Regions from separate parts of the Litchfieldia luteola genome, predicted to be linked through region 2. Evidence: riboswitches for the same ligand, from Rfam matches in the RefSeq annotation. Region 2 holds a riboswitch; the other holds the start of a gene.
The links. A riboswitch is a leader RNA that binds a small molecule or an ion and turns the genes downstream of it on or off. The one in region 2 is predicted to bind cyclic di-GMP.
Positions count from the first base shown of each region.

Region 1: another riboswitch for cyclic di-GMP. It lies ahead of J2Z26_RS15960 (fibronectin type III domain-containing protein); the one in region 2 lies ahead of J2Z26_RS02070 (DUF192 domain-containing protein).

Region 1 covers NZ_JAGGKM010000005.1:299,792-314,687, reverse strand. Annotated here, with positions in the region: gene cccB (cytochrome c551) at 1-220, opposite strand, end outside; gene J2Z26_RS15990 (YitT family protein) at 273-1,145, opposite strand; gene J2Z26_RS15985 (methyl-accepting chemotaxis protein) at 1,528-3,021, opposite strand; one part of gene prfB (peptide chain release factor 2) at 3,323-4,351, opposite strand; one part of gene prfB (peptide chain release factor 2) at 4,353-4,424, opposite strand; gene secA (preprotein translocase subunit SecA) at 4,490-6,994, opposite strand; gene hpf (ribosome hibernation-promoting factor, HPF/YfiA family) at 7,203-7,763, opposite strand; gene J2Z26_RS15965 (HD-GYP domain-containing protein) at 8,293-9,357, shown strand; gene J2Z26_RS15960 (fibronectin type III domain-containing protein) at 9,446-10,606, opposite strand; cyclic di-GMP riboswitch class I at 10,685-10,778, opposite strand; gene J2Z26_RS15955 (DUF8042 domain-containing protein) at 10,939-11,325, opposite strand; gene fliT (flagellar protein FliT) at 11,334-11,684, opposite strand; gene fliS (flagellar export chaperone FliS) at 11,684-12,085, opposite strand; gene J2Z26_RS15940 (flagellar hook-associated protein 2) at 12,105-13,679, opposite strand; gene flaG (flagellar protein FlaG) at 13,695-14,063, opposite strand; gene J2Z26_RS15930 (flagellin N-terminal helical domain-containing protein) at 14,385-14,896, opposite strand, start outside.
Region 2 covers NZ_JAGGKM010000001.1:398,174-413,069, forward strand. Annotated here, with positions in the region: gene J2Z26_RS02035 (spore germination protein GerPE) at 1-361, opposite strand, end outside; gene J2Z26_RS02040 (spore gernimation protein GerPD) at 373-552, opposite strand; gene gerPC (spore germination protein GerPC) at 555-1,175, opposite strand; gene J2Z26_RS02050 (spore germination protein GerPB) at 1,250-1,483, opposite strand; gene J2Z26_RS02055 (spore germination protein) at 1,523-1,744, opposite strand; gene J2Z26_RS02060 (DUF418 domain-containing protein) at 1,910-3,091, shown strand; gene J2Z26_RS02065 (aspartyl-phosphate phosphatase Spo0E family protein) at 3,125-3,313, opposite strand; cyclic di-GMP riboswitch class I at 3,745-3,832, shown strand; gene J2Z26_RS02070 (DUF192 domain-containing protein) at 3,930-4,274, shown strand; gene J2Z26_RS02075 (Flp family type IVb pilin) at 4,295-4,477, shown strand; gene J2Z26_RS02080 (A24 family peptidase) at 4,558-5,076, shown strand; gene J2Z26_RS02085 (TadE/TadG family type IV pilus assembly protein) at 5,073-5,456, shown strand; gene J2Z26_RS02090 (pilus assembly protein TadG-related protein) at 5,469-6,386, shown strand; gene cpaB (Flp pilus assembly protein CpaB) at 6,397-7,080, shown strand; gene J2Z26_RS02100 (CpaE/TadZ family protein) at 7,140-7,988, shown strand; gene J2Z26_RS02105 (TadA family conjugal transfer-associated ATPase) at 7,985-9,418, shown strand; gene J2Z26_RS02110 (type II secretion system F family protein) at 9,415-10,377, shown strand; gene J2Z26_RS02115 (type II secretion system F family protein) at 10,381-11,301, shown strand; gene J2Z26_RS02120 (fumarylacetoacetate hydrolase family protein) at 11,384-12,289, shown strand; gene J2Z26_RS02125 (ornithine--oxo-acid transaminase) at 12,610-13,818, opposite strand; gene J2Z26_RS02130 (YisL family protein) at 14,094-14,450, shown strand; gene J2Z26_RS02135 (bifunctional diguanylate cyclase/phosphodiesterase) at 14,582-14,896, shown strand, end outside.

The DNA of each region.
Region 1 (14,896 bases), on a different contig from region 2:
AGTACTTAGATCCTACAGCATTCAATGCAGGTCCAGCTCCTCCAGTTAAATCTCCACCGTGACATGCTGCACAGCTTTGTTGATAGATTTTTTCGGCGTTTGCAGTTGTAGCGCCTGCATCCCCAGTATCAGCCGGTTCAGCTGCATTATCGCCTCCACCGCCGCATGCTGCTAGCACTAGCGATGTTCCGAATAGTAAAGCAAGTAGCTTTTTCTTCACACAATACTCCCCCTAGAGTAATATTTGGAAATACATCTCTATTATAACCAATTTACGCTCGTTTAAAACCCTCCCCCAACACCTCGGAAGCGTCCATAACCACGACAAACGCAGACGCATCAATGCTTTTGACCAATTGTTTCAATTTAGTGAATTCTGTTTGATCAACGACACACATAAGGATTGGACGCTCATCATCTGTATAACCGCCCACTGCTGATAGTCTTGTAACCCCTCTATCAATTTTTTCAAAGATTCCCTTGCTCACTTCATCTTGTTTAGTAGTGATAATAATAGCCATCTTTGAATAACCAAAGCCTACTTGAACTAAATCGATTGTTTTACTCGTTGCAAACAAACCAATTAAAGCATAAAGGCCACCTTCAAGGTCAAAAACAAAAGCTGCTGCAATAACAATCATTCCATCAATTAGGGCAACACATGTACCAAGAGATAAACCTGTGAACTTATTCACGATTTGTGCTGCCAGGTCCGTTCCACCTGTCGAAGCATTTCCCCTGAACGCCAATCCTAATCCTATACCTACTACCACTCCACCGAACAGGGCACCTAATAGTGGGTCTAATGTGGCAGGCTCCATGTCTCTTGTAAGGAAAACGACAAATGGTAAAAAGAGTGTTCCTATTAATGTTTTAATTCCGTACTGTCTTCCTAGAAAAATAACACCTGCTATAAAAAGTGGAATATTGAAAGCCCATTGAACAAAGGCCGGTTCCCACCCGAATAATGAATCAAAAATTGTACTTATCCCACTTACTCCACCAGAAGCAACTCTGTTTGGTAATAGAAATAAGTTGAATCCAATCCCGACGATTGCTGAGCCAATTAATATGTAAATATACTCCTTGAGTAATTGAATCCTAGGATTAAATGTATTATTTCTACGTCTTTGTTTTGCTGACATCATCATAATTTATTTCCCCCAAACACTGCGAATACTAACAGTTGTTCATACAACCTTTGAGAGTATAGCACGGGTGTGTAAATGTGTAAACGCCATTGGTATAACGTGTTAAAGCGACAAAATTCTTGTTTTGCTGATACAGCAACTTCAAGACGGATTTTGTGCTTTTGTGAATAGTTTGTGTCAATGTGGGTGGATGCATGCGAAGGATTCGACAAATGCCACGCACTTGTCGAATGCTGAGCGAGGTTATTGCCCGTTCGACAAATGCCACGCACTTGTCGAACACATCCCCCAATCCTGAAGAATTCGACAGATACGTGGCATTTGTCGAATAAACATCAAACAAAAAAACCTCTGAAAACATCCAGAGGTTCCACGGTTATTCTTTTACTAACTCAACCAACTTAGCTGTAGCGTTGTCCGTGTTTTGGATGAAGGAGACAAGCTGGCTGTTTTGGTTGTTGTGGTTTTCGAGTGATGCTGAGATTTCTTCTAGTGATGCTGTTGTTTCTTCTATTATGGCTGCAAAGTCACCAACGGATGTTTCGATTGCTTTTGAAGATGTGCCAATGACCGAAGTAATTTCCTCAAAGTGGTCTACTGTGCTGTTTAATTCATTGACGGTTTTATCAATTCTTGAGAAGGCATCCATTGTTTGCTTAGTAAGGTCTACACTCTCAACCATTTTCTTCGCATTTTCTTCCATTTGTGTTTTTGAGACTTTTGTACTTTCATTAACCTGTAAAAGGTTCGTAGAAATACGGTCTGCCGCATTTGACGTTACTGATGATAACTTTCGAATTTCTTCAGCTACTACTGCAAAGCCTTTTCCACTTTCACCCGCACGTGCTGCCTCAATCGAAGCGTTTAGTGCTAGTAAGTTTGTTTGAGACGCAATTTCTTGGATATGATCTGTAAATCCAGTCGTTTCATGAATCTTTTCAACTAACTGGTTCATCGTTGTTGACATACTGTCGATCGATTTTTGGAACTCTGAGATTTTCGACAATAAAGTATTAACTGTTTCGCTACCAGCTTTTGAAGCTCCATTCGCTTCATCTGTTTGAGATCCTAAGTTACTTGCAGCGTTTACTAACTTGACAACCGTCAGATTAAGACTCTCAATTGATTCTGTAATTGTGCTAGCTGCCTCGTTTTGAGTAGCCATACCAGAAGAGATTTCTCCAACTGCTATACTCATTTCATTAAAAGAATGAAGCTGCTCTTCACTTTGAACACGTACTTTACCAAGGTTTTCACTAATTGTTTTCGTCCCTTCAATCAGCTGCTCACCCTGTTTAGTCTGTTGATCAAATAACAATTGTGTTTTTTGTTGTAATTCATTCATATCGCTCTGCATTTTGAGTGATACTCGATTTAAAAATATAAGAGTTAAGACAATAAGTGAAAATAATAAATAATAAGTAACAATGACTCTTAAATCGAATTGAAGGGTAGCACTAGAGATATAAAAGAAGTTAGCACTTAATGCTACTGCAAATACAACTCCAGTAATTAATGTAGAGCGCATGTTATAAATTGCAATTGTCGTTAACAAGTAAAACGGAATTAGAATCATTGTTACTGATTCACTAGCAATCATAATAAAATACAAAACAACACTCAAACCTACTATTGAAAAATAAGGAGTTTTAGTAATCCAAATTTTCTTGTGGTTTAGTAAAAATAGAATCAGGACAAATAGTCCTCCTCCGATCGCAATGGTTAGAATCATAGATAAAGGCTGTTTAATTGCAATGTCAACAATAATAGCTAAAATAACTGAAATGAATGTTACGGTTGCTACTAGTTTATTTTTACGAGTAATGTCTAGTAACCGTAACTGCTTAAGTGAATTGACTTGCTCTGACATAAAGAATCCCCCCAATTGTTGATACTAGTACAATTTTACAATATTTTTATACCAAAAGAAATAAGTTGTCGAAAATTGTTGGAATTAATACAAAAGTATGAAAAAAACATTAACACTTGGTAAATAGTGTAAAACTAGATTTTATTTATAATTGCTTGTTTTTACTATCTTAATATATCATTTGAAATATCTCGAAGCTAAGGTTTCTGTATCTCATATATCGGCTATATATTTTGTCTTATATAGTGGTAAATAAATACAAAAAACCATCGAACAGAGTTGTTCGATGGTTACATAGTGTTTAATTTAATTTAGAACGTAGGTACGCATCAATAAATGGATCCAAGTCACCATCCATTACACTTTGGGTATTTCCTACCTCAGTGTTGGTACGGTGATCTTTTACTAGCGAATAGGGGTGGAAGACGTAAGAACGGATTTGGCTTCCCCATCCAATGTCCTTTTGTTCTCCACGAATTTCTGCTAACTCAGCCTCTTGCTCCTCTATCTTCAATTGGTAAAGCTTAGCTTGAAGCATTTTCATCGCACGTTCACGGTTTTTAATTTGTGAACGCTCTGTTTGACAAGTTACTACCGTATTTGTTGGAGTATGGGTTATACGAACCGCTGAGTCGGTTGTATTGATATGCTGCCCACCCGCTCCACTTGCACGGTACGTATCAACTTTTAAGTCTTCCGTACGAATCTCAATATCAATTTCGTCATTGAATTCAGGCATAACTTCACAAGATACGAAGGAAGTATGGCGACGGCCTGATGCATCGAAAGGAGAAATACGGACGAGTCGATGAACCCCTTTTTCTGCTTTTAAGTAGCCATACGCATTGTGTCCTTTAATTAATAGGGTAACACTCTTGATACCCGCTTCATCTCCAGGTAAGTAGTCTAGTGTCTCTACCTTGTAGCCTTTTTTCTCAGCCCAGCGAGTGTACATACGAAGGAGCATTGAACCCCAATCTTGAGACTCTGTACCACCAGCTCCGGGGTGAAGCTCTAGGATGGCATTGTTTTTATCATGCTCTCCACTTAATAATAACTGGAGTTCGAATTCATTTAGCTCTTTTGATAGAGCCTTGATTTCAGTCACAAGTTCAGCTAATAGCTCTTCATCTGGCTCTTCTTTTACAAGCTCATACGTTAGTTGAAGGTTTTCATAGTTCTCTGATAGCTCTGTGAATTGATCTACTGATTCTTTTAAGGCATTTGATTCGTTAATCACATTCTGAGCAGCAGATTGACTGTCCCAGAAATTCGGCATTGTCATTTGCTCCTCTAGCTCTGTAATTCGTGCTTGCTTAGCCTCTAAGTCAAAGAGACCCCCTAAAGTCGTTTAAACGTTTATCCATTTTTTCAAGCTCTTGTTTTATCTCTACTAGTTCCATACGTTCACCTCATAAAATGATGTCAATCTTAAAAGGTGAGAGAAAAGCCTCTCACCTTGATTTCTTTATTGACCACAACAGTTTTTATACTTCTTGCCACTTCCACAAATACAAGCGTCATTTCGCCCAACGTCTAGAGACTTTTTAACCGGTTTCTTCTTCGGTTTTTCGTCGCCATCTTTCGGATGAACTGCTTGACCTTTTGCAACCTCTTGACGTTCTAGGTTGTTACGAATTTGAGCTTTCATGATATATTTTGCAACATCTTCTTCAATTGATGCAATCATTGTTTCAAACATTGCAAATCCTTCAAATTGGTATTCGCGTAAAGGATCTGTTTGACCGTAAGCACGTAGGTGAATCCCTTGACGTAGCTGATCCATGGCATCAATATGATCCATCCATTTACTATCAACTGCACGAAGAACAACTACTCTCTCAAACTCACGCATTTGTTCGGCTGATAGCTCATTTTCTTTTTCATCATAACGCTCTTTTACTTTTGAAAGGATAAGCTCAGTGATTTCTTCTGGCTCTTTACCTTTTAATTGCTGCTCAGTAAGGTCACCTTCGTTTAATAGGTTACCATTAACAAACTCAGCAATTGATTTTAACTCCCACTCTTCTGGTAAGTCACTGCTTGTATGAATGCCTACGTTCTTTTCAACCGTTGATTGAATCATACGTTCAACCACTTCACGAAGGTTTTCTGAATCTAGTACTTCAAAACGCTGTTTGTAAATAACTTCACGTTGTTGACGAAGAACATCATCATATTGTAAAAGCTGCTTACGAGCATCAAAGTTATTACCCTCAACACGTTTTTGTGCTGACTCAACTGCTTTTGATACCATTTTACTTTGGATTGGCTGAGTATCGTCCATTCCAAGACGCTCCATCATGCCTCTCATATTGTCTGAACCAAAGCGACGCATTAACTCATCTTCCATTGAAAGATAGAATTGCGTAATACCTGGATCACCTTGACGTCCAGAACGTCCACGTAGCTGGTTATCAATACGTCTACTTTCATGACGCTCTGTACCAATTACTGCAAGGCCGCCTACTTCTTTTACACCTTCACCAAGCTTGATGTCAGTACCACGACCAGCCATATTTGTTGCGATGGTTACCGCACCATATTGACCAGCATTCTCAATGATTTCAGCTTCTTTTTCATGGTTTTTCGCATTTAAAACATGGTGCTTGATGCCTTTTTTCGTTAAGTATCTAGAAATTAACTCAGATGTCTCAATCGCAACCGTACCAACAAGTACTGGTTGTCCTTTAGCATGGCGCTCTGCAATATCTTCACACACTGATTTAAACTTGCCATCGATTGATTTAAAAATTAAATCAGGACGGTCATCACGAGCGATTGGTCGATTCGTCGGTATTGAGACAACATACATATTGTAAATATTACGGAACTCTTCTTCCTCAGTTTTTGCTGTACCCGTCATACCGGATAACTTTTCATACATACGGAAGTAGTTTTGGAACGTTATCGTAGCAAGTGTCATGCTCTCGTTTTGAATTTCCAAGCCTTCTTTTGCTTCAATTGCTTGGTGTAATCCATCACTATAACGACGGCCTTTCATTAAACGACCTGTAAATTGGTCAACGATCACAACCGCACCTTCATCAACAACATAGTCTACATCTCGGTGCATACTTGAATTCGCTCTTAGCGCCTGATTAATGTGGTGAATTAAAGCTACATGGCTGATATCAAATAAATTCTCGATACCGAATGCCTTCTCAGCTTTTTCAATTCCTTTATCCGTTAATTGAACACCTTTTGATTTTTCATCATACGTATAGTCTTCTTCTTTGGTCAGCGTACGAACGAATCCGTTAGCTTGAATATAAAGAGAAGTCGATTTTTGAGCTGAACCTGAAATGATTAACGGTGTACGTGCTTCATCGATTAATACGGAGTCAACCTCATCAATTACTGCATAATGAAGTGGACGTTGAACCATTTGTTCCTTGTAAAGGACCATGTTATCACGTAGGTAATCGAAGCCAAACTCATTATTTGTTCCATATGTAATATCAGCGCGGTACGCTTCAATTTTTTCCTCACGAGAAAGAGCATTTAAGTTCAACCCAACTGTTAAACCTAAGAAATTATATAGCTCGCCCATTTCTCTAGCATCACGGCTTGCTAAGTATTCGTTGACCGTGATTACGTGAACACCTTTGCCAGTTAGCGCATTTAAATAAACAGGCATTGTCGAAGTTAATGTTTTACCTTCCCCTGTTTTCATCTCAGCGATATTACCTTCATGAAGGGCAGCTCCCCCCATTAACTGAACATGGTATGGATGTAAGCCTAGTACACGCTTAGCAGCTTCACGAACAACCGCAAATGCTTCTATTAATAGACTATCTAGTGCTTCTCCCTTTTCATAGCGACCTTTAAATTCAGCTGTTTTTAAAGGGAAATCAGTATCTGAGAGCTTCTCCATCTCTGGACGTAACTCTTCAATTTTAGCAGCTAGCGCATCAAGCTTCTTCAAGCTACGTTTATTCGGATCGAACACTTTATTTAAAATTCCAAGCATCAAAAACGCTCCTCTGTTTTCATTTAGATGGTTTTTATATGTAAAAAATAACCTGTCTACGTTCTATATCTTGATAGAACGTAAATATTGGTGGTTATAGCTTGTAAAATAAATCAACTTTAATTTTAACATTAATAGGGAATCGGAACAACATTTAACGGGAAAAGGAAGTAGAAAGGGTGTAGCCATATGACTACACCCTTAGATATTAATTCGGCTCAATAATTCCGTATTTGCCATCACGGCGTTTGTAAACAACATTTGTGTTGTTAGTAGATGCGTTTGTGAAGACGAAGAAGTTATGGCCTAACATGTTCATTTGTAGGATGGCTTCTTCATTGTCCATTGGTTTTAGGTTGAAACGCTTTGTTCTCACTAACTCAAAGTCTTCGTCATCCAGATCTTGAACAGCCACGTTAGTTGTTGTGCCATTTGTTGCTTCAAAGAATGCACGAGTGCCGCCTTGATCACGAAGCTTGCGATTTACTTTTGTTTTATGTTTACGAATTTGACGCTCTAGTTTATCAACTACGAGGTCAATCGCTGCATACATATCAACATGAGATTCCTCTGCACGTAGTACTAATCCCGTCATTGGAATCGTTACCTCTATTTTAGATTGCTTATCATTGTAGACTTTTAGGCTTACATTTACATTGGCATCCGGAGTACCGTCAAAATAGCGTTCTAATTTACCTAGTTTTTTCTCAACATACTCTCGTAATGCTGGAGTTACCTCAATGTTTTCACCGCGAACGTTGTAATTCATACATGAACTCCTCCTTTGAAATCGACCAGAGTGACTAGTCATTAGGGATTACTAGCACCAACCTTGAAGTGCCTAGCCTTTCGACATAACCTGAGTTAACAAGTTATTTCTTGTGGCTATATTACTACAATTCTACATTACCCTTTCCTATTCCTGCTTAAACCTAAAAATATTTTGTGAATGTTTTGTGAATTCAAATAATTTTAAGTATAAGAGTATATGACTTGAATTCACCGGTTATGACAGGTGCTAGGAATGTATCTGTTTCTCATTGGATAAGCTAAGGGGTTTAGTAGAACTGTACTACTCTCCCTACCTTTATTTTACCCTATATTAATGGTGGTAAAACATGGTGGGTGTGACAGAATTGTTAATAAATAGAAGGCTATAAGATGTCGAATTTAAATTGATTTAAAAATTCAGAAAAATATTGTCGAATATAGTAGAAATTTGTTAAAATTAGAATAGATTGGTTTGAACGTAAAAATAACCGCAAGATACAGATACTACGTAGATAAGGAGACTCCTCATGAAAACAAAAAGTATGCAGGTTTCGTTTGAACTAGTTGGCGAAACACTCTCAGATGACATCTATTCTGACCATGGGATCCTATTGTTAAAAAAAGGAACAGTCTTAAACGAGACCCACATTTTACAACTTAAAAACTATCAAAACCGAGCATTCATAAATGTTGAGGAAGATAACAGTTCTGAGCCGAGCCCATTACAAAGTTTTCAGGAATTATATAGTGAAAACCTAAAGAAGATGAAAGCAATCTTTAATGATCATCACCCAGATCTGTTGCCACCCATGCAACAGATTTTTGAAGATTTCGTGCCTTTATTTGAAAAATCAATAGAGAACACAAAGTTTATCAATCAAATAAACGAAAGCATGAGCTTTGATGAATATACCTACCGGCACTGCTTAAATGTAGGAATAACAGCAGCCATTATCGGTAAACTATTAGGTCTTCGAAAAAAAGAATTAACCAAACTAGGCCAAATGGGATTATTACATGATATCGGTAAAATGACCGTTCCCCCAGACTTATTAAATAAGCCTGATAAACTATCAAAGGCTGAATGGGCACAAGTATCTCAACACACCACTAAGGGATTTGAAATGCTTAAAAAAGCAACAAATGTTGACCTTAATGTGATTGTCGCTGCTTTACTACATCATGAACGATTAGATGGATCTGGTTACCCGAACGGATTGAAGCAAAAGGATATTCCATTCCTTGTACAAATCGTCTCAGTTGCAGATACCTTTGATGCGATATGTTCTGAAAGGAGTTACCAGCCGAAGAAGAGTGTATTTGCAGCCATTAATGAACTGATGAAGGAAGCGAATAGCAATAAGCTAAACCCTGCGATTGTCGTTCCGTTTGTAAGGTATTTGATGAGGCAATACATTCGTGAAGAAGTAAAATTAAGTAATGGAGAAATTGCTGAAATTGTGTTTATTCATGAAAATGAGCCACATCAACCACTGGTGAGGATCAGTGAGGAGTATATGGACTTGCGAAAGGCTAGTAAGTTGGAGATTGTGGACCATGGCAACAAAGTAGAAGTTATTGGAGCTCCCTAACGCCTGAGGGAGCTTTTATTTATTCTCGGGATTGAAAGGAAAATTAAAAAATGACACCCTCATGTAATTGAAAGTGTCATTTGTATAGCTATTTTACCTTTACAACTGCTTTACCAACAATATCATGGTCCCCTAGAGAAGCTCTAAATTCCAAAGTAACTTCCCCCGATACTAAGTCAAAATCCTCACGTTTAAACTTAAACTGTCCTAACTCAGCCTGTTCTTGCAAACCTTCAGTACCCGATTTAGCAGAAACACCATTTAAGGTTACACTGTTTAAATCTATATCTTTCATAGTAAGAACATCTGGCAGATAAACTTTTACGGTAAAAAGTCCATTATTATCTTTTAATATACCTGGAGTTACTTCGATACTCACTGGGATTTGGACAATAACCTTTTTCTCATAAGTTGATTTCCATCCAGCGTGATCTTCAGCTTCAATTTTAACCAAATATTCACCTGGTTGGTCAAATTTAAAACTTCCACCATTCTCTATCACCTGACCGTTAACCGTCAGTTCTGCAGAAGAGATACCAGATACTTTATCATCAGCATGATAAGTAAGAACAACCTCTGCACCTAATGAATAAACATCTTGTAAGTCTATAGAAAGTTCAGGTTGTGTTTTATCAATTTTAACCTCTTGGGTTTGTATTTTTTCTATATTCCCCACATTATCAACTGAATAGAAATATACGTTATTGATCCCCTCTTCAGTTAGTGTAAAGACTGAACCTTCTCTAAAAGCCCCTTTATTAATTGAGTAATATGTATTTGCTACACCGCTTTCATTATCTGTTGCAAACAACTCTATGACTGTATCCTGCGTTAGCCAATTTTCATTTGCAGTACTTCTAGTAACTGGAGCTTCAGTATCTTTGTTGGATACATTTGTTACAATTTTTGAAGGACCAGATTCTCCTAAACTACTACTATAAGAGTGAACAGTATAGCTATACTCCCCTGCAGGCATATTCGAAAATAAAGCTGCTATACCTGTAGTTGTTCTTACTAAAACAGCTTGTCCATCAATAATTTGATAGATTTTATAGCCTGTAGCGTATAGAACTGGAGACCAACGTAGCACAATGTCGTTCTCATTTTCAATACTTAACGTAACGTTACTAGGCGGCTGGAGAGTGTTCATCGTTTCTGCAACTGTTTTGCTAGCAGGCATTAAAGATGCTTGAGATACTATGACGAGCATTACTACAAAAGTCCACATTCGAAAAGCTTGTTTATTCATTACATAGTCCCACCTTTAATTTAATTTTTCCAAATAAAAAAACCTTATCAAGGTTCATAGACTAGGACTATGACTCCTTGTGGCAACCGGCTGCCATCTACGTATATCATTATCGTAGGTCAGGCCCATGGCTTTGCGTCTCAAAGTTTCCCGTGATTTGCCTTTTTTCACTCAGAATATTCTAAAAACTATAAGATTATCATATGTCGAAATGTGGTTGTAGGGAATAGTGCATACAGACCAAATCGTATTGGGGCTATTGAACTAAAAATACGTTATTTCTGTTACACTTACTAGAAAATAAAAAGGCTCCCTATGTCGGGAGCCATTAATTATTGACTAGTATATTTAGATAAGGATTTCTGAATGGAAAGTTTCCAGGCCTGATACGCAGGAAAGATAGATTGAGTAATCAATTGTTGTTTTAGTGTGTGATTATCATAAGCGCCTTCGAGCTTCTCAACCTCTTTAATCACTCCGCTGAATTGATCTAAGTGTTGAAGTATCATCAATTCCCCTGAGAAAAGCGCCACCAGATTTTCATTCGTACTCGCAATTTGAGAAAAAGCAGAGAAAATATCAGCAAGTACTTGATCTCCTTGAGTACGTTCATAGTTTTCAAAGCCTTCTACTACATACTCAAATGCTTCTTCTACAGTATCCAGTAAAGCGATATAACGTTCCAACATATCATATTGAAAAACACTAAGTTGTATCATACATTCACCTATTTTCGTTTATCAAAAAACATCCCGTCTGAGGAAACAGACTCATAAGGATTCGTGTACTTATTCGTTGATGTTTTTGTCTTTTTTAGTTGGTTGAGATCTAGTTGGATTTCTTGTTTAAGTTGGGCTAGTTTTTCATCGATAACTTTGTTTAGTTTAACTACCTCTGCCCCTAGTTGCTTTTCTCCATCTGTATAAGGAGGATTTACCTTCTCTATGATGTTTTGTCTAGTTTTTAGTAATTCTTCAATGTTAGGTATCAATGAATCCCGTTCTTCACTAGTAAACGGCTTTTGCAAAAGGTCATAAAGTTCCTTTGTTACTAGATAGAGAGCCTTCACTGCACTCACTAGGCTTGGCCACCTTGTGAATGTTGCTGTTGACGGTTGAGTTGAACTACTTGTTTCCAAGTGTCTCGGAACTCAGTAACATAGCCTTCTACTTCTGATAGAATCTCTAAATCATTCTTTATATTAACTTCCATTAATTGACGGTTAATATAGTCGTACATGGACATTAAGTTTTTAGATACTTCTAATTCCATATTCAATGTAACCATTAACTCACGAATGATGTTCTGTGCCTTTTGAAGGTTTGTATTTTTAAGCTCGATATTTTTCTCTTCAATGCCTTTTCTTGCTAACTTCATAAATTTCAAACAGCCATTGTAAAGCATTAATGTAAGCTCACCAGGTGACGCTGTTGTCACCGAGTTTGTTTGATAGGATGCATATGGATTAGTTGTAGCCATGGTTGAATCACTCCTTTTCTTACATTCCTAGGCTAAATTGCTGCATTAAATACATGGATTGCTGATTTGATTTCTGAATTGCTTTCTCCATTGCCGAAAACTGCTTCCAGTAACGATCTTCAACTTGGACAAGCCTGTCTTCGAATCTATTGATTTGTCTATCTACATTGATTAAGTTTCTTCCAATTCCGAATTGCTGATTAGTACGGAGGTTGTTCCCAGCTCTATTTTCAATTTTTTTTATTGTAGAATCAATTGTTTCTTGTAATCTTCTAGCAATACCTTTAGTTTCATTTGTATTTCCATTTAAGCCAAATAACTGCCATACTGCCTCTGGATTTTCTCTTAGTTTATTACGTAATTCGGTTTCATTTACAGACAACTTTCCAGCATCGCGGTAATTAGAGCTAGAAGAAATCCCTAAATCACTCAACTGTTTATACCCATCAATTGCTCCAGAATGCGGTGTATAAATATTGACTCTCATTTGGTTTAAACCACTTGATATAATAGTGTCACTACGAAGTAATCCACTTTTTGCACGTTCTTCCCAGAGTTCAACTTGCTTTTCAGTCATCGCTTCTTTTTCTTCTTCAGTTAAAGGCTGATAACTTCTAAATTTTTCTTCAGAGATTTTACCATTTAGGTTTTCAATAACCTCATTGTATTTTTTTACAAACTGCATAATGCTATCGAATGCTTTATCAGTGTTAGAAGATATTGTAATTGTTTCTTCAGTGTTAGTTGCTTCTGAAAAATTGAAAGTGATATTGTTGATAGTATATTGATTTGTTGGTGGCTCAACTGTTAATACTCCATTATAAGTGAACTTAGCATTTGTACCACCCGTTTCTGTTGATACCCATGTCCCTGTAGAATTATCTCCAGCTTTCATTTGTAACGTATTAGCTAAAAACGACGCTGTTGTACCATTGTAACCAATCTCTGCCCCTAAAAATTCAGTTGTTTGATTAAAGTTCCCGGTCTTAGTACGTTCCATAACTACTTTATCTGCAGTAGCATCATAGAAGGCTCTTACACCCAATGATGAATCATTAATTTGTTTTAATACATCATTTAAAGAAACTTGTGTGGGATCAAAAACAAATGGAGCTGGTTGGTTTTTTGTTCCATTCTCATTATAACTTACTAATGAAAACTCAATCATACCATCTGCATTCAAATCGAAACCACTATTAAACTTTCCTTCTTGAGTGGATAGTTTTGCATTAGGATCAACTTTTGCAGCCGGGTTATTCGATATTGATGATTGACTTACACGAACCGCAGCCGTTGCTAAACGCTCTACTTTAACGTTATAAGTACCTTCTGAAGCTGATGCATTTGCTGTTGCAGATACGCTTGTAGAAGAGCTAGTTGTTGTTTTTGAAAAATAAGTTCCTTGAAGTCTCATATCAAATGACATATTTCTCAATTCAGTTAATAACTTATTTACGTTTCGGTATTCATCACGTTGCCACTCTAATGTTTGCTTTTTTCTAGTAAGTTTTTCAAGCGGCATTCGTTCTGCTTTCATTAAATCCCTTATTAGGGTGTCAGTATCCATACCACTTGCTAATCCACCAATTCTCACCTAGATGCACCACCTTTAAATCTTTTTGTCTACCATTAATCCAACAAATTCCGTCATTGCTGCATATACATCTAATAATTTCTTAGATGGAATCTCTCGAACTACTTCTTGCGTTTTATTATCAACTATAGAAACATAGTATTCCTGTAGCTTCTCATGGAGCTGAAACTTTAAAGATGTTTGTGTAGGCTGCAAGAAATCATTCATACTATCTATGATATCCTGTACACTTTCTTTAGATATTTTTTGTTTATCATCTGTTTCCTTTTTTGATATTTCTTTTACTGCTTCAAGATCAATAACCTCTATTGGTTTAGTTTGATATCTAACCAAATCTATGTTGTTGTTCACTGTTGAGTTAGAAGAGATACGCTCAATGGACATAGTATTATCCTCCTAGACTAACTTCCTTTAATAGTTATATCGGAAATATATAAAATTTCTTAAGCTTGAGGTAAATTTATTTGTATGAATTTCATACATAATTAATTTTTATAATTGAACAACAAAAAAGATGGTTCCATAGAATTAACCATCTTTTTGAAGACTTAACGTATAATTTTGAGAACAACTTGAGGTGCCTTTAGGCAAAATTATTAATGCACTTATGTTATAAATAATTCAATTGCCTACATCCCTTCACCCTTAAGCGTTAAATAGAAAAAAGAGGGAGGGGAAAAGCCCCTGTGCCTCTTTTAATAATTATTAACGTAATAACTGAAGTACACCTTGTGGTTGTTGGTTAGCTTGAGCTAACATTGCTTGAGCTGCTTGAGAAAGGATTCCATTTTTAGTAGATTCCATCATCTCTTTAGCCATGTCTACGTCACGTACACGAGACTCAGCAGCAGTTAAGTTTTCAGAAGATGTGCTTAAGTTGTTGATTGTGTGCTCTAAACGGTTTTGTACAGAACCTAAGCTAGAACGTTGTGCAGATACTTTTTGGATAGCACCGTCGATAACTTTGATAGCTGTGCTTGCTTGACCTGCAGAACCAACTTTAATGTCTTTAACACCAAGAGCTGAAGTACCCATGTCTTTAATCGCTAAGTTAATAGTCTGTCCAGTGTTAGCACCGATTTGGAATGTCGCAGAACCATCAGAGTTTGTATCTGTAGCTTGAGTTGTCTCACCAAAGCTAGAAAGTGCACTTGAAGCTCCACTTCTTACATTTCCATCAGCATCTTTAACAGTAACTGTTAACCCATGGATTGCAC
Region 2 (14,896 bases):
TAAGTATTTGACGGATATGCTTAACCCGTGACTCTGAAGAGATATGTTCGGTAGATCCGACATGAAAAATACCTGATGCTGAGATGGCAGAAACTTTTATGTTATTAACATTTATTGTAGGTTTCAAGTTGTGCTCAACCATGTTTACCCTCTCATAAAAATGAGGTTGCACTAGAGGCTTTGTGAAGACTGGATATTCATCAAAATTTCCTTCTACTCCAAAAAAGACCTGTTTTTCTCTTTGGACAGCAAGGGCTCTAGACAGAGGACGGAGATTAGTAGAGTCTCCAATTTGCACAACAGAGCCAAGACCTACTGAGTTAACATATATATTTTTAACGTTTGACGATCTTCTTAACATATTAAAGCTCCTTATACTGAAGGGGTCAGTGGAACAAATGGTCCAATAATTAGAGACTCTGCAGGAGTATCAAAAGCTGAAGACAAAGATATCGTTTTCGTATCGCCGATTAAAAAGATAGATGAAGTCGAAACACCTACAACGTGAATATTCCCAACCGATAAGTCTCGGTTAACGACTGTAAAATTCATCTTTAGTTTGCTCCCTTCATATTGTCTGGAAGATTAATTATGAAAGCATTAATCGCATTTTCTATGTCAGCTTTCATACTCGCAACAACATTAGTATGAATGATATCTGGTTCGTTGCGTGGAAGGGATGGATTAGACAGTTGCTGATTTAAGTGATATTCAATTCTAGTATCAAGTTGTTTAGAAATATCATCAATAATAAAATCACGGTAGGCTTGATCTAATGTAGCTCCATGCTTTTTCTCAATCGTATCGATTAAATCTAAACATTCATCCTCCAAATAAATCACCATTTCTCCACGGATTCCCTCAACATATTCTCTGTTAAATTGATTATAAGGGGGAACCTGCATTTTCCCTTGTGAAACGGAGAAATCATCAATGGCTCCAGTATCAGATGGATTCAGTCCAATATTTAAGGTACCCTCAAGTGTCTCCACCTTTAATTGATCAAACTTATACTCAATTCTTTCGATGTTTGTACTTGGTTTTTGCTTAATTTCTTTAATATCATTTTCTAATCGTAAGATAACAGTCTCTAAATGGTTAATTCTTTCATTCTGTTTTAAAACATATGTGTGGAGTTGCTGCAAGTACTGATTCATATCATAAGACATATACATTAGAATCCCTCCCAAAGCATTCATAATCCCATTTATAAATTTATATATTCAATAGAAGGCAAATAGGTGAATGCCTATCGACTAACTGTAGAAAGTGGAACAGCCGGGACAAATTCTGAAGCGTTTTCTGATACAACAGTTTGGTCAGTAGCTATTTCAGGTGCCGGTTGTGTATAACCACCGGTATTATACAAATTACTCATAGGCTTAATGATTCCTGCACTACCAATTTGTAATACTGATGAGTTTGCAACTGAACCGACTCGCAAATAATTGATGCAAATACTCTGATTGATGTAGAAATTCACTAAGGACCCTCCTTACAAGGTAAAGTATGCAGATGAATGTTAAGCATTACCTGCAATAGGCTGATCAACGACATCTCTATCATAAGTGTTGGTTGAACTTTGTCTATTAAGAACATATAATCCATCTCCCGTATTGAATGAACCAGCACCAGCATATGTTTTGGCATTGCTACTTGGTGAAATTGTAAATACGTCCCCGATATTAAACACTGAGCTTCCCCCAACACTATTTACTTTTACTGCTCCGACGAAAGCTGGCATAACTAAAACACCCTTTAATAATAATCTTGCTTTAAGTATATGACGAAGGCCTATACGACGTGAATTTTCTTATCCTTTGTAAGAAGAGTAACTTAACCTAGAATTATGTCTAGTAATCAACTATAATGAAAAAATGGTAAAAATTATCAGTGTAGGAGTGTAAAGATGAATCAACTAACACCTATTCAAGAAAAAGAACGAATTAAATCGATTGATATTATTCGGGGATTAGCGATATTGGGGATATTTTTAGTCAATATGGCAGCCTTTAATTCACCTGTACTTTATATTGGGCCGGATTGGTGGACAGATAAACTGGATCTTTGGACGAAAGATTTTATCAATCTATCTGCCCAAGCAAGTTTTTACACAATGTTTTCATTTCTGTTTGGTTTTGGAGTTATGATATTTAAAGAACGTGTTATGGAAAAAGGATTTTCTTTTCCAAAACTCTATTTTAGAAGATTATTTGTGCTATTGATAATAGGGTGTATTCATGCCTTTTTAATTTGGCATGGTGATATATTAATTACGTATGCAATTATCGGGGTTATTTTCTATTTATTTCATAAGGTTAAGCCAATCACATTATTGGTATGGTCACTGGTATTAATCATTGTTCCGACAATATTAATGACAGGACTTCTCTTGTTAGCCTTGTTATTTGAGCCATCTGCTCTAACAATTCCATATGATGAAAAAATGACTGAGCAATCGGTTGAGGTATATAGTACAGGAACATTTACCGAAATTACCTCTCAACGGTTTCAAGATTGGTATATGGTAAATGGCCCATTTAATTTTCCATTTATGCTAGTGACTTTGTTGCCAATGTTTTTACTTGGAGCCCTCTCTGCAAAAGTTAAATGGTTTTCGAAAGTAGATGAGAATATTAAGTCGATTAAAATTGTATGGTTTATTACATTGATGATTGGACTACCCTTTAAACTTCTACCATATCTATTCGATCAAAACCTGATGACAGAATTTATACAGGATACGATAGGTGGCCCTGCGATTGCTATGTTTTACATAACAAGTATTCTCCTCTTATTGAGAAAAACTCTGTGGCAATCTATTTTATCACCGTTATCTTATGTTGGTAGATTGTCACTCACAAACTACTTATTTCAATCCATATTATGTACATTGTTGTTTTATAGCTATGGATTGGGCTTTTATGGAAAAGTGAGTCCGTTTGTGGGACTGATCTTAACACTTGTTATTTTTAGTATACAAATAATCCTTAGTAAGCTTTGGCTAAACTATTATAAATTTGGTCCAGTAGAGTGGCTGTGGAGAACTTTGACATACGGTAAAAAACAACCACTTAAGATAAGAGAGTAAAAAAAACATTCGCTTTTAAAGCGAATGTTTTTTTTATGAAATAATCGATTTAGCGGCAGGGTTTTCATCACATGAATCTTGTGACTCCATAGCTTGTCCATATAAATTCAATAGTCTATCTAGCTCCTGGCTACACTGTATGGTTTCTTTTGCAGTGAATCCATATTTCTGTGCTAGAGTAATCATTTTTATTCTCTTGGCTTCTATAATTAAGCTTAACATATGACTATCCCCAATAAATTTTATAGTACTTCGATCATGAAAAATTTATGTAATGTAGGCTAGTAGTACTATACCTTTTAAATTTGAGATTTAACTTACTTCTCCATAGCACCTTATAATAAGTGCAAGCGATTGTATAAATATTATAGCCTCAAAATCCTAAAAGAAAACCGATTCGTCAAAAGATATCGTGATATTACAAAAGACTACAAATTCCTACAATGAAATCGACTATAGGTCTTTGTGTTTAAACGGAGAGAATTGAACAGTGAGTATCGGCCTATTTTAGTTGGAAAAATCATGGGGGCATCTACCTAATAAAATATTAAAAATTCTGAAAATAAATAAGTCTTATGTAGGATTGTCGTTTTGGGTTAGGAAATTTATCATAAAAGCAAGAGATCAGTCGGAAAAGTGAAAAAATTGCTGAATCTCGATAAAGGCAAACCTGATGAAAATCAGTGACGCAAAGCTACAGGGGCTAAAGTGCAATATGCACTATGCCAGCCAGCTACCGAAAGATACAGGGTGTAGTCTATCTATTAGTCTGCAATTCTTTATCCCCCCTTTCGGTAAAAGGCAGGGGCTATTTTTGTTGGAGAGAAGAGGTGAAAAAATGAAGCTTATGAATCTGACAAACAATGAAATACTTGCTAGTGATCTGAGAAAAGCTTACAGCTTTCATAAAAGATTATTCGGATTAATGTTTACTCATTCACTTGCATCAGGTTCTGGGCTCCACATCAAACCCTGCCGGTCAATCCATTCGTTTTTTATGAACTATTCAATTGATGTACTTTACATATCGGAACAAAATGACATTGTTGCGATAGACGAGCATTTCTCACCCCGAAAGATCGGAAAGGTGCATGCTCAGGCAAGTTCAGTTGTTGAACTTCCAGCCGGTACAATCAAGAAAACCAACACCATGATAGGACATAAACTGCAAATTAAAAATTGAGAAAAAGGGAGAGATTTATAATGATGAACAAATTAAAAGGATTAGTAGTAGAAGAGCAAGGTCAAGGGATGACTGAGTACGGGTTAGTATTAGGAGTTATTGCGGTTGGGGTAGTAGGAACTCTAGTTTTATTAAGAAACCAAATTCAAGCAATGTTTACTGACGTATTAACAAATGTACAGAATCGTAATGGTGCACAATAAGAAGAATTCCAGCAAGGGTCTTGCGTTAATTTAACGTAAGGCCTTTTTTAAAAGGATTATGTAGAAAAGAGGGATCCTTAATGATCATGAATAGCCTACTAATCGTCGTGTTAGGGATTTGTTTATTAACCGATCTTAAATCACGAAGAATATACAATAAAGTTATTTTCCCAGCTCTCGGTGTTACGTTTATAATTCATGCTTTTTCACCAATAGGAACAGGAATCATATTTTCTGTATTAGGTTTTTTAACAGGACTCGGGATCCTGATCATTCCATATATGTTAGGTGGAATGGGAGCTGGTGACGTAAAACTATTAGCCTTAATTGGAGCAATTAAAGGTTCAGTTTTTGTATTTTATACTGGAATTTACATGGCTCTAATTGGTGGAATTATTGCATTAGGAATATTGTTTTTCCGAAAAGGAGTATTAACTCGTCTTAAATCAATTTTATATTCAATTGTGGGATTAAAAAATGGAGTTAGGATTCCATTAACCTTAGATAAAGATGCACTTCAAGCAACTTATCCCTATGGTGTCGCAATTGTTGGAGGAGCACTCTTATCCTTATTTGCAAAAGGGTGGATACTTTTATGATAAAAGAAGAAAAGGGACAATCCCTAGTTGAAATGGCTTTGTTGTTACCTATATTACTACTATTACTTGCTGGGATATTCGATTTTGGTAGATTGCTATATTCTTATACTCATCTTCATTTAGCAACTCAAGAAACGGTGCGTTTGGGGGGCTTAGGTAGAGGAGATGCTGAAATCAGACAGTTTGCTAGAGACTATGTTGATTTAGGGGACTCTAGTCTATTAAAAGTTACAATCTCACCATCAGAAGAATACAGAAAATCTGGAGAATATATGAGCATAACCCTTGATTATCCAATTGAAATTGTCACCCCATTTTTTTCATCGTTCTTGCCTACTCCACTTATTTTATCCACTGAATCAACCATACGAGTTGAGTAAGGGGTGAATAAAATGAAAAAGAGGCTGAAGAAATTTTTACAAAAAGAAGAAGGCAATGTTTTATTACTCGTTTCATTAGCTTTTATGGGTTTACTTACAATGGGCGGCCTTGTAATGGATGGTGGAACAATGTATATGACAAAAAGTCATTTACAAAAAGTTGCGAATGCAGCGGTTTTATCAGGGGCACAGGAGTTAACGAATACTGAAAATGCAGTAAGGCATGTAGTCAATGAGGTTCTACTTGCACATGGAGAAGAAGGCCATCTTCAAGAGATGACGATTACAATGGGTGATCGAGTTGAAATTGAACTGAAGCAAACAGTACCTTTAGTCTTTTCAAAACTGCTTGGATTTGAATCGATAGATGTGCACAGTAATGCTGCAGCTGAACTAAGGGTGATGGGAAGAGCAACTGGTGCAGCACCACTTGGTATAGATGATTCAATTAAGCTAGATTACAACACGCAATATAAACTCAAAGTCGATTCAACTGGAGTTGAATATGGAAATTTTGGAGTATTAGCACTTGGCGGATCAGGTGCGGCAACCTACGAAGATAACTTAAGGAACGGATATCAACAAGAGATAAAAGTGGGAGATATTCTAGATACGGAAACGGGGAATATCGCTGGAAAAACAAGGTCTGTTATTAAAGAGCGTGTGGATGGGTGTTTACATACCGCTGAGAGTGTGTATGATCGGGACTGCTCGAGAATCATACTTATCCCTACTTTTAAACCATATGGAGATTATGTAAATCAAATGAAACAAATTCAGATTACGGGGTTTGCTTATTTTTATATTACCGATCCAATGGATTCAAAAGACACTTCAATAACGGGTATGTTTATTAAAAGAGCAGGAACTGGTTTTGAAGAGCCTAATAGTTTAAATAAAGGTGCTTTCAGCATTAGATTAACAGAGTAGGTGAAGAAACATGAGATCAAAGATAATTATGCTTTTAGCATTAGTAATGGGAATCATAACAACTGTACTATTCTTTAACTATATGAATCAATTTGATACACAAGCGGTGATAAATGAAAACACAGTACCAGTTGTGCAGGCAAACGGACTTATAAAGGAAAATCAAAGAATAACATCGGATATGCTTGTTATTGCTCAAGTTCCAAAGGATGGTCTACATGCTCAAACTGTAACTGAGCTATCAGAAGTAGAAGGACTATACGCTACTTCGGATATAGAGGCTGGAGAAATCCTTCTTACTCACAGAGTTAAATCTGAAAAGGAAGAAACACTATTCGTTTCTAGAAAAGTGACGGATGGACATCGAGGAGTATCAGTAGGTGTAAACTTTGTTCAATCTGTATCCAACTTAATTGAGCCAGAAGATCTTGTAGATGTTGTTTTCAGTGAAGTTGTAAAAGTAAATAATGTTGATACAGTGGTTACAAAACAAATTCTTTCTAAGGTTAGAGTTCTAGCTATTGGACGTAAAATGATAGCCGCCACTAGTGAAGACGAAGTTTATGCGGAGTATAGTTCCGTTACATTAGAACTCAAGCCAGAAGACTCAGTAACTTTAATTAATGCATCAGAACGTGGGAACATTCATTTAACCATTCATACAAAAATCGTACCACCACCAGTTAAAAAGTAAGATAGAAAAACATACGTACACATGAGACTAGGGATTAGACTAGACCGGGGTGAAATTTCATGACAAACAATCAAATGATACAGCAAGGAAAAAAGAAACGCGGAGAATTGATTGCCGTTTGTAGTGCTAAAGGTGGAATAGGGAGGACCACTCTTACGGTTAACCTAGCTGTTGCTTTATTTAAAAAGAATATATCTATTAGTATAGTTGACGGTGACTTCCAATTCGGTGATATTAGTCTTGCTATGGACCTTCAATCAACATTCACAATTAAAGATGTAGTTGAAGAAATTGATCGTCTGGATGAATTTAGCCTTGCTAGCTACCTATGTAATCATGAGACTGGGGTAAAAGTTTTACCAGCTCCCGAACGTCCAGAATACGCTGAAATAGTAACAGAAGAGATATTAAGTAAAGTGCTAGATTTATTACTTGTCCAGCAGGATTATGTACTTGTCGATACAGGTGTAGGATTGCAGGAAAAGACACTCCAATTTATCGAAAAAGCAGATCAAGTATTAGTTGTAACAAATCTTGAAATGGCTGCATTAAAAAATACCAAATTGATGCTGGAAACACTTGAAGTGCTCGGGATGCGTGAAAAGGTAAGGGTTGTTGTTAATCGTGCAACAATGGAAAGTGTTATACAGGCAAGCGATGTTCCAGAGATATTAGGAGAAGATGACCCTGTCTATATACCAAATGATTTTCAGATAGCATCACAATCCTTAAATATAGGAATTCCCTTTGTTATGAATCAAGGTAAGACTGAGTTAGCAAAATCAGTCTTTAAAATGGCGGAACAACTAACAACTCGTCGGGAGATTTCGATGATAAAAGCAAAAAAACCTTCAATCATCTCTAAATTCCTAAACCGTAAGCGCCTGAAGGAGGAGACTGCAGAATGAGCCTATTAAATCGAATAAAAGAAAAGGAGCAAGAGCGTCAGGAAAGCGTCTCTCTTGAAACTCCTTCCCCAACTCAACCTGATTACATTCCAAAGAAAGATTTAGTTTCATCATTTAGAGAAAGTAGAAAACAGGAAGTTCCTAAAAATAGTCCTCGCCAAGAGGTAGTTGACAAACACCAAGAGCTGAAGAATCGTCTACATAAGCAAATCCTTTCAGAATTGAAGGATGATAATGTGGAAGAAATTATTCCGAAGCTCGATGCAATGGCCATTGAAATTATTAAAGAAGACGAATCCTTTCGTGGGAAAATTGATCGCAAACGAGTCGTCGATGAGCTTATAAATGATTTAGCAGGATTTGGACCAATCAATCCATTGTTAATGGATGAAAATGTTACTGAGGTAATGGTTAATGGCCCTAATCATGTCTACTGTGAACGGAAAGGGAAAATTGAGTTAACTTCGATTAAATTCCGTGATGAAGAGCATGTAATGAATATTATTGAGAAAATTGTGTCACCAATTGGCAGAAGAATTGATGAGAGCAGCCCGATGGTAGATGCACGTTTACCTGACGGTTCTCGTGTAAATGCAATCATTCCACCACTCGCACTAAACGGCCCAACAATTACAATAAGAAAGTTTTCCAAGGATCCCTTTCAAGTTGAAGATATGATTAACTTTGGAACATTGACTCACGAAATGGCTGTGTTTCTAGAAGCTTGCGTTAAAGCTAAATTAAATGTTTTTGTAAGTGGTGGAACAGGTTCTGGAAAAACAACGACTCTGAATGTTCTTTCAAACTTTATTCCATACGATGAAAGGATCATTACAATAGAGGATGCAGCCGAGCTTCAGTTAGGACAGGAACACGTTATCTCACTTGAATCTCGTCCACCTAATATCGAAGGCAAAGGGGCAATTACCATCCGTGATTTGGTTCGAAATTCCTTAAGGATGAGACCTGATCGTATTGTTATTGGTGAGGTACGTGGTGGAGAAGCGTTAGATATGCTTCAGGCAATGAATACTGGACATGATGGTTCACTAGCTACTGGTCACTCAAATAGTCCGCGTGATATGATTGCCCGTTTAGAAACAATGGTACTACTCGCTGGAATCGAACTTCCTATTAAAGCCATTCGTGAGCAGATTGCCGGGGCAGTGGATGTGATTATTCAGCAAGCACGACTCAAGGATGGCTCAAGGAAAATTATTAATATCACAGAAGTACAGGGACTTGAAGGAGATGTGATTGTTCTACAAGATATCTTCAGCTTCAAGCAAGAAGGTCTAGATGCGGACGGAAAAGTAAAAGGTAAACTTGTTCCAACAGGTGTACGGCCGAAATTTTACGAGAGGCTTGAAGCTTCAGGAATTCACATTCCTACTAGTGTATTTATTGAAGAGGAGGAATGGGGTGCATGAAATGGTTTGTCTTAATTCTCTTTCTATTTAGTGCATTTCTGTTTTTTACAGCCATTCTCCAGTTTCTCTTTATTAGAGATAAAAGTTTAGAAAAAAGAATGAAAAGATATTTAGCCGTTAGTGAGAAAAAAGGCTTTGACCGTAAAAAGTTTAATCTTATTGTGCAAATGCAGCTCACAAAGCAAAGAATTCGAAAACAAGTTTTAACGAAGGAAAAGAACTCAAAGCTTGAAATCATGCTTAATCGTGCAGGTCTACAATTAAGGCCAGAAGAGTATGTGATTTTTCAATGGATAAGCACAGCATTAACGGGCGGAATTCTCTATTTAGCTTCAGAAAATCCCTTCTTTTTATTCCTTGGGGCATTAATCGGATTCATGCTTCCTAAATGGTATGTGAAGAAAAAACAAAGAGAACGAATGACAAAGTTTAATGAAGGGCTACCAGATATGCTTACAACTGTAGTAGGTTCACTTCGAGCAGGATTTAGTTTTCCACAAGCCTTAAAGGCTGTGGCGGAAGAGGCGCAGTCGCCAATAAAAGAAGAGATAGAACATGTACTAAAGGAAATGCAATATGGTAGTAGTATCGAAGATTCATTGAATGAATTAAAAGAAAGAATGCCTAGCGAGGATTTGGATTTAATGATTCAAGCCATTCTTATTCAAAGACAAGTTGGTGGTAATTTAGCTACGGTACTAGATAAGATTGTTGAAACCATTCGTGATCGAACGAAGATTCAAAGGCAAGTTGTAACATTAACTGCTCAAGGTAGGCTTTCTGGGATTGTTATTGGTCTTTTACCTATTGCTCTTGGACTCTTTATTTATCTTATTGAACCTGAATATATAGGAACTTTATTCACCAGTCCAATAGGATTAATATTAATTACCGTAGGTGCGATTTCTGGAACAATTGGTTTCATGTTTATTCGGAAACTCACAACAATCGAGGTGTAGCCTATGATGTATGTAACTTTCTTTTTAATGATTAGCCTCATTGTGTACGGCTTATTAACGATAAAAGCAGAAAAATCTAAGCTTGTAGAAAAGCGGCTATCAATATTAAAAAATGAACAACAAGAACAGGGAGTACTAGAAACTGCGAAAGAGAAAAAAGAGCGTAAATTTTATGAGCGAATTTTGTTGCCTCTATGGAAAGAGTTCAAACGTAGCTTTAAGCGAAAAATGCCAGGTGAAAAGGAAGCAAAGCTAGAAATTAAGCTGTTACAAGCAGGTAATCCATTCGGTATGACATCTGTTGAATATCGCTTAATACAAATTAGTTTATTCATTTTATTACCGTTTTTGTTTGGAAGCTATGGGGTGTTATTGAATAGCAATCTGGCAGTTGTTTTTCTTTTTGGGCTTGTTGGTGTACTGATAGCTATAGGATTGCCGAGATACTATATTAATCTAAAAATAAAAAAGAGAAATCAACTAGCATTACGTGAACTTCCTGATGTATTAGATTTATTAACTGTAAGTCTAGAAGCCGGTCTAGGTTTTGACTCAGCATTAAGTAAGCTAGTTTCAAAGAAAGACGGTATTCTCCCTTCGGAATTTCATCGCTGTCTTGAGGAAATTAGGCTTGGTAAAACAAGAAGAGAAGCACTTTCAGGTATTCGGGAACGCCTTGTTATTGATGAGGTAAGAGCGCTAATAAGTAGTATTTTGCAAGCTGAGAAGTTGGGTATAGGAATGGTTCAGGTTCTTCGTGTTCAATCAAATGAGGTCCGTGACCGTAGAAAGCAACGAGCTGAGGAGGAAGCAATGAAGGCTCCAATTAAAATGCTATTTCCACTCGTTCTATTTATCTTCCCTAGTATATTCATCGTATTATTAGGGCCAGCAGTTATCCAGTTTATGGATGCATTCAAGTAGAGGCAAACTGATGCCTCTATTTTTTTATGTTTTGAATCGGAGTATAATCAGATTATATTAAGCTATTTTGAGGTGATTAGGGATGAGGTTTGTTACAGCGCAAAAAGGAGAGCAAACAATCATAGGGATTATGATTCAAGATGGAAGTAAAGTACTAGATTTACACGAAGCTGAAAAAGCTATGAACAGTCATTCAACTTTGCCAAGGACAATGAATGAATGTTTAGATTTGGGAGACTTATTCATCGAAAAGGTCAGTGCAATTGAAGAATGGGCAAGTGGACATAACGATGGTGATTATATTATAGAATTAGCAGAGGTTGTGTTAAAAGCACCAATACCAAGGCCTCGTAAAAATGTATTTTGTGTAGGTAAAAACTATGCAGACCATGCGATTGAAATGGGTAGTGCTGCAGATATTCCAGAACATGTGATGTTATTTTCAAAAGCTCCTACCTCAGTTGTAGGAACTGAAGAAACCATCTTACACCATGATCATGTCACCAGACAGTTAGATTATGAGGGAGAGCTTGCAGTCATTATCGGAAAAAAAGGTAAACGAATAGCTGAAGAAGACGCATTTGATTATGTATTCGGCTATACCATTCTTAATGACATTACTGCAAGAGACCTGCAGGATAAACACAAGCAGTTCCTATTAGGAAAGAGTCTTGATACCTCTTGTCCAATGGGACCGTATATTGCCCACAAGTCTATCATTCCAAATCCAGCAAACTTGCGTATTGAAACAAAGGTCAATGGAGAAGTAAGACAATCAGGGAACACCGACCAGTTTATCTTTTCAATTGAGAAGATCATATCGGTTATTTCCCAAGGTACAACCCTTGAACCAGGGGATATCATTGCAACAGGAACACCAGCAGGAGTAGGCAAAGGTTTTAAACCTCCACGTTTTTTGAATAAGGGGGATGAGATTGAGATTAGTGTTGAAGGGCTTGGGACGTTAAAAAATACCATTGAACAATAATAATTGTTTGTGGAGGTGTTTAATTTAGGAAGATATGCCTTATATAAAGCAAAGAGTGGATTGGAGCGGAGGGCACTTGACTCCTGCGGGAAGTAGAGGAAAGGTCGAGACCCCACAAGCACATGCGCCGAAGAGGCTCGACTTCCTCCCCGATGGGGATTCGCCCTTGAAAAAGCCGGCAGTTGGGCTTTTTCATAATTCCCCGCGGAAAGCAAGTGCCCGCAGCGGAAAGGAACGGTCTAGATTCAAATTGAACACTAAAAAGATAAAATAAAAAAGACTAACTCCTCATCAAATCAGGAGTTAGTCTTTTTAAAAATTTAGCTAAGTACTTTCTTCACTTTATCAATGGCCCAATCCAAATCCTCTTTTGAAATCACTAGAGGAGGAGCAAAGCGAATAACTGTCTCGTGTGTTTCTTTACATAATAATCCTTCTTCTTTAAGCTTCTCACAATAAGGACGAGCAGCTTCTGTCAGTTCTACTCCAATAAATAGACCACGGCCGCGAACCTCTTTAATAACCGGATTATTAATTTCTTTTAGTTTTTCTTGCATGTAATTTCCAAGCTCAAATGAACGTTCATGAAGCTTCTCATCGATTAAAACATCAAGTGCAGCAATAGATACAGCACAAGCAAGTGGATTTCCACCGAAAGTTGAACCATGTGATCCTGGATTAAATACACCTAAAACACTTTTATCTGCTGCTACACATGAGATTGGGAAAACCCCTCCACCTAGGGCTTTACCTAGAATGTACATATCAGGATCAACATTTTCCCATTCGCAAGCAAACATTTTTCCTGAACGGCCTAGTCCAGCTTGGATTTCGTCGGCGATAAATAACACATTTTCTGCTTTACAAACGTCAAATGCTTCTTTTAAATAACCTTCTCGAGGAATATTAATGCCAGCCTCACCTTGAATTGGCTCAAAGATAAATGCAGCTGTATTAGGTGTGATAGCAGCTTTTAAAGCCTCGATATCACCATAAGGAATTACTTTAATCCCTGGAAGCATTGGGCCAAATCCACGTTTGTATTCTTCACTTGAAGACATAGAAACCGCTGCCATAGTACGTCCATGGAAATTATCCTCACACACGATGATTTCTGCTTGATTATCGGCAACACCTTTTACATCATATGCCCAGCGACGAGCCGTTTTAACAGCTGTTTCAACCGCTTCAGCACCAGTATTCATCGGAAGAACCATGTCTTTACCAGTAAGCTTTGATACAATTTCATACCATGGACCTAATTGGTCATTGTGAAATGCACGTGATGTTAAAGTAATTTTATCAGCTTGATCTTTTAATGCCTGAATAATTTTAGGATGACGGTGCCCTTGGTTTACAGCAGAATATGCACTAAGCATATCCATATATTTATTACCTTCTGGATCTTCAACCCATACACCTTCTGCTTTTGAAATAACAATTGGCAGTGGGTGATAGTTATTTGCACCATATTGTTCAGTTAATGATATAAGTTCTTTTGTTTTTCCCAAGTTAAGTACCCCTTCCATACAATATAAAATATGTCCTCTTATACAATAGCCTACTCTTTATAATGAATCAACTTCTCTGCTGTGTTTTTGACGATTATGTGAAATCTTTTAAAAAGATCAGTGACATTATCAATTAACCTATTTTTATTTTTACTGTTTACTAAGGTAGTAATAGGGTTTACCAGCTTTTCCACTCGATAAACTTCAGTAATATCAAATTTCTCGTTTTTATAAAAACATGGTATTATGAGATTGTTGAAAAAGGTTGTTTTATATTAGAAGGAGGTATACTCATGACACATGCACATATTACAGCTTGGGTTATTGCCCTTATCCTATTCTTTGTTGCTGTTTCTATGCAAAAAGGTGCAAAATCAAAGTCACAAAAAATCGTACACATGACATTGCGTTTATTCTACATTCTGATTATCGTGACAGGTGCTATTTTATTAATTGGTCTAAGCTCAATCTCATTAATGTACGTTCTAAAGGTTCTTGCTGGTATTTGGGTAATTGGAATGCTAGAAATGATTCTTGTACGTGGATCAAAAGGGAAATCTACCGGAATGTTCTGGGGACAACTTATTGTTGCGCTTGTTGTAACAATCTATTTAGGGTTAAAGCTACCAATCGGATTTATGCTATTTTAAAAGTCGCTTATTCAAGCGGCTTTTTTCTATTTTTTCAATACCTAAAACCATAAGATTATGATATCTTTATAGATAGATTACTGTCGAATTTTGAATTAATACGTTTTTGAGAGTGTGGTGTGAGATTATAGATGAAAACCTATACTATGAACTGTGTGGATCCATCTGATATAGAAGCGTTTGTTAATACCAACAATCTAGTAAATGAAAAGAATATACTTGTTCAGGCATTCTCTGGAGTTCTGGATGAAACATACATAGTAAATATCCAAAAGCAATTAGCAAAATCTCTCCCACAAGCTATATTAATAGGCACAACAACTGATGGTGAAATCAAGGATGGAGAGATTTTTGCAAAAACAATCACTCTTTCTTTCACCGTATTTTCTAGTACAATTTTAACACCAACAATACTTCCTTTTGAGGACACTGAAAATAGTTTTATA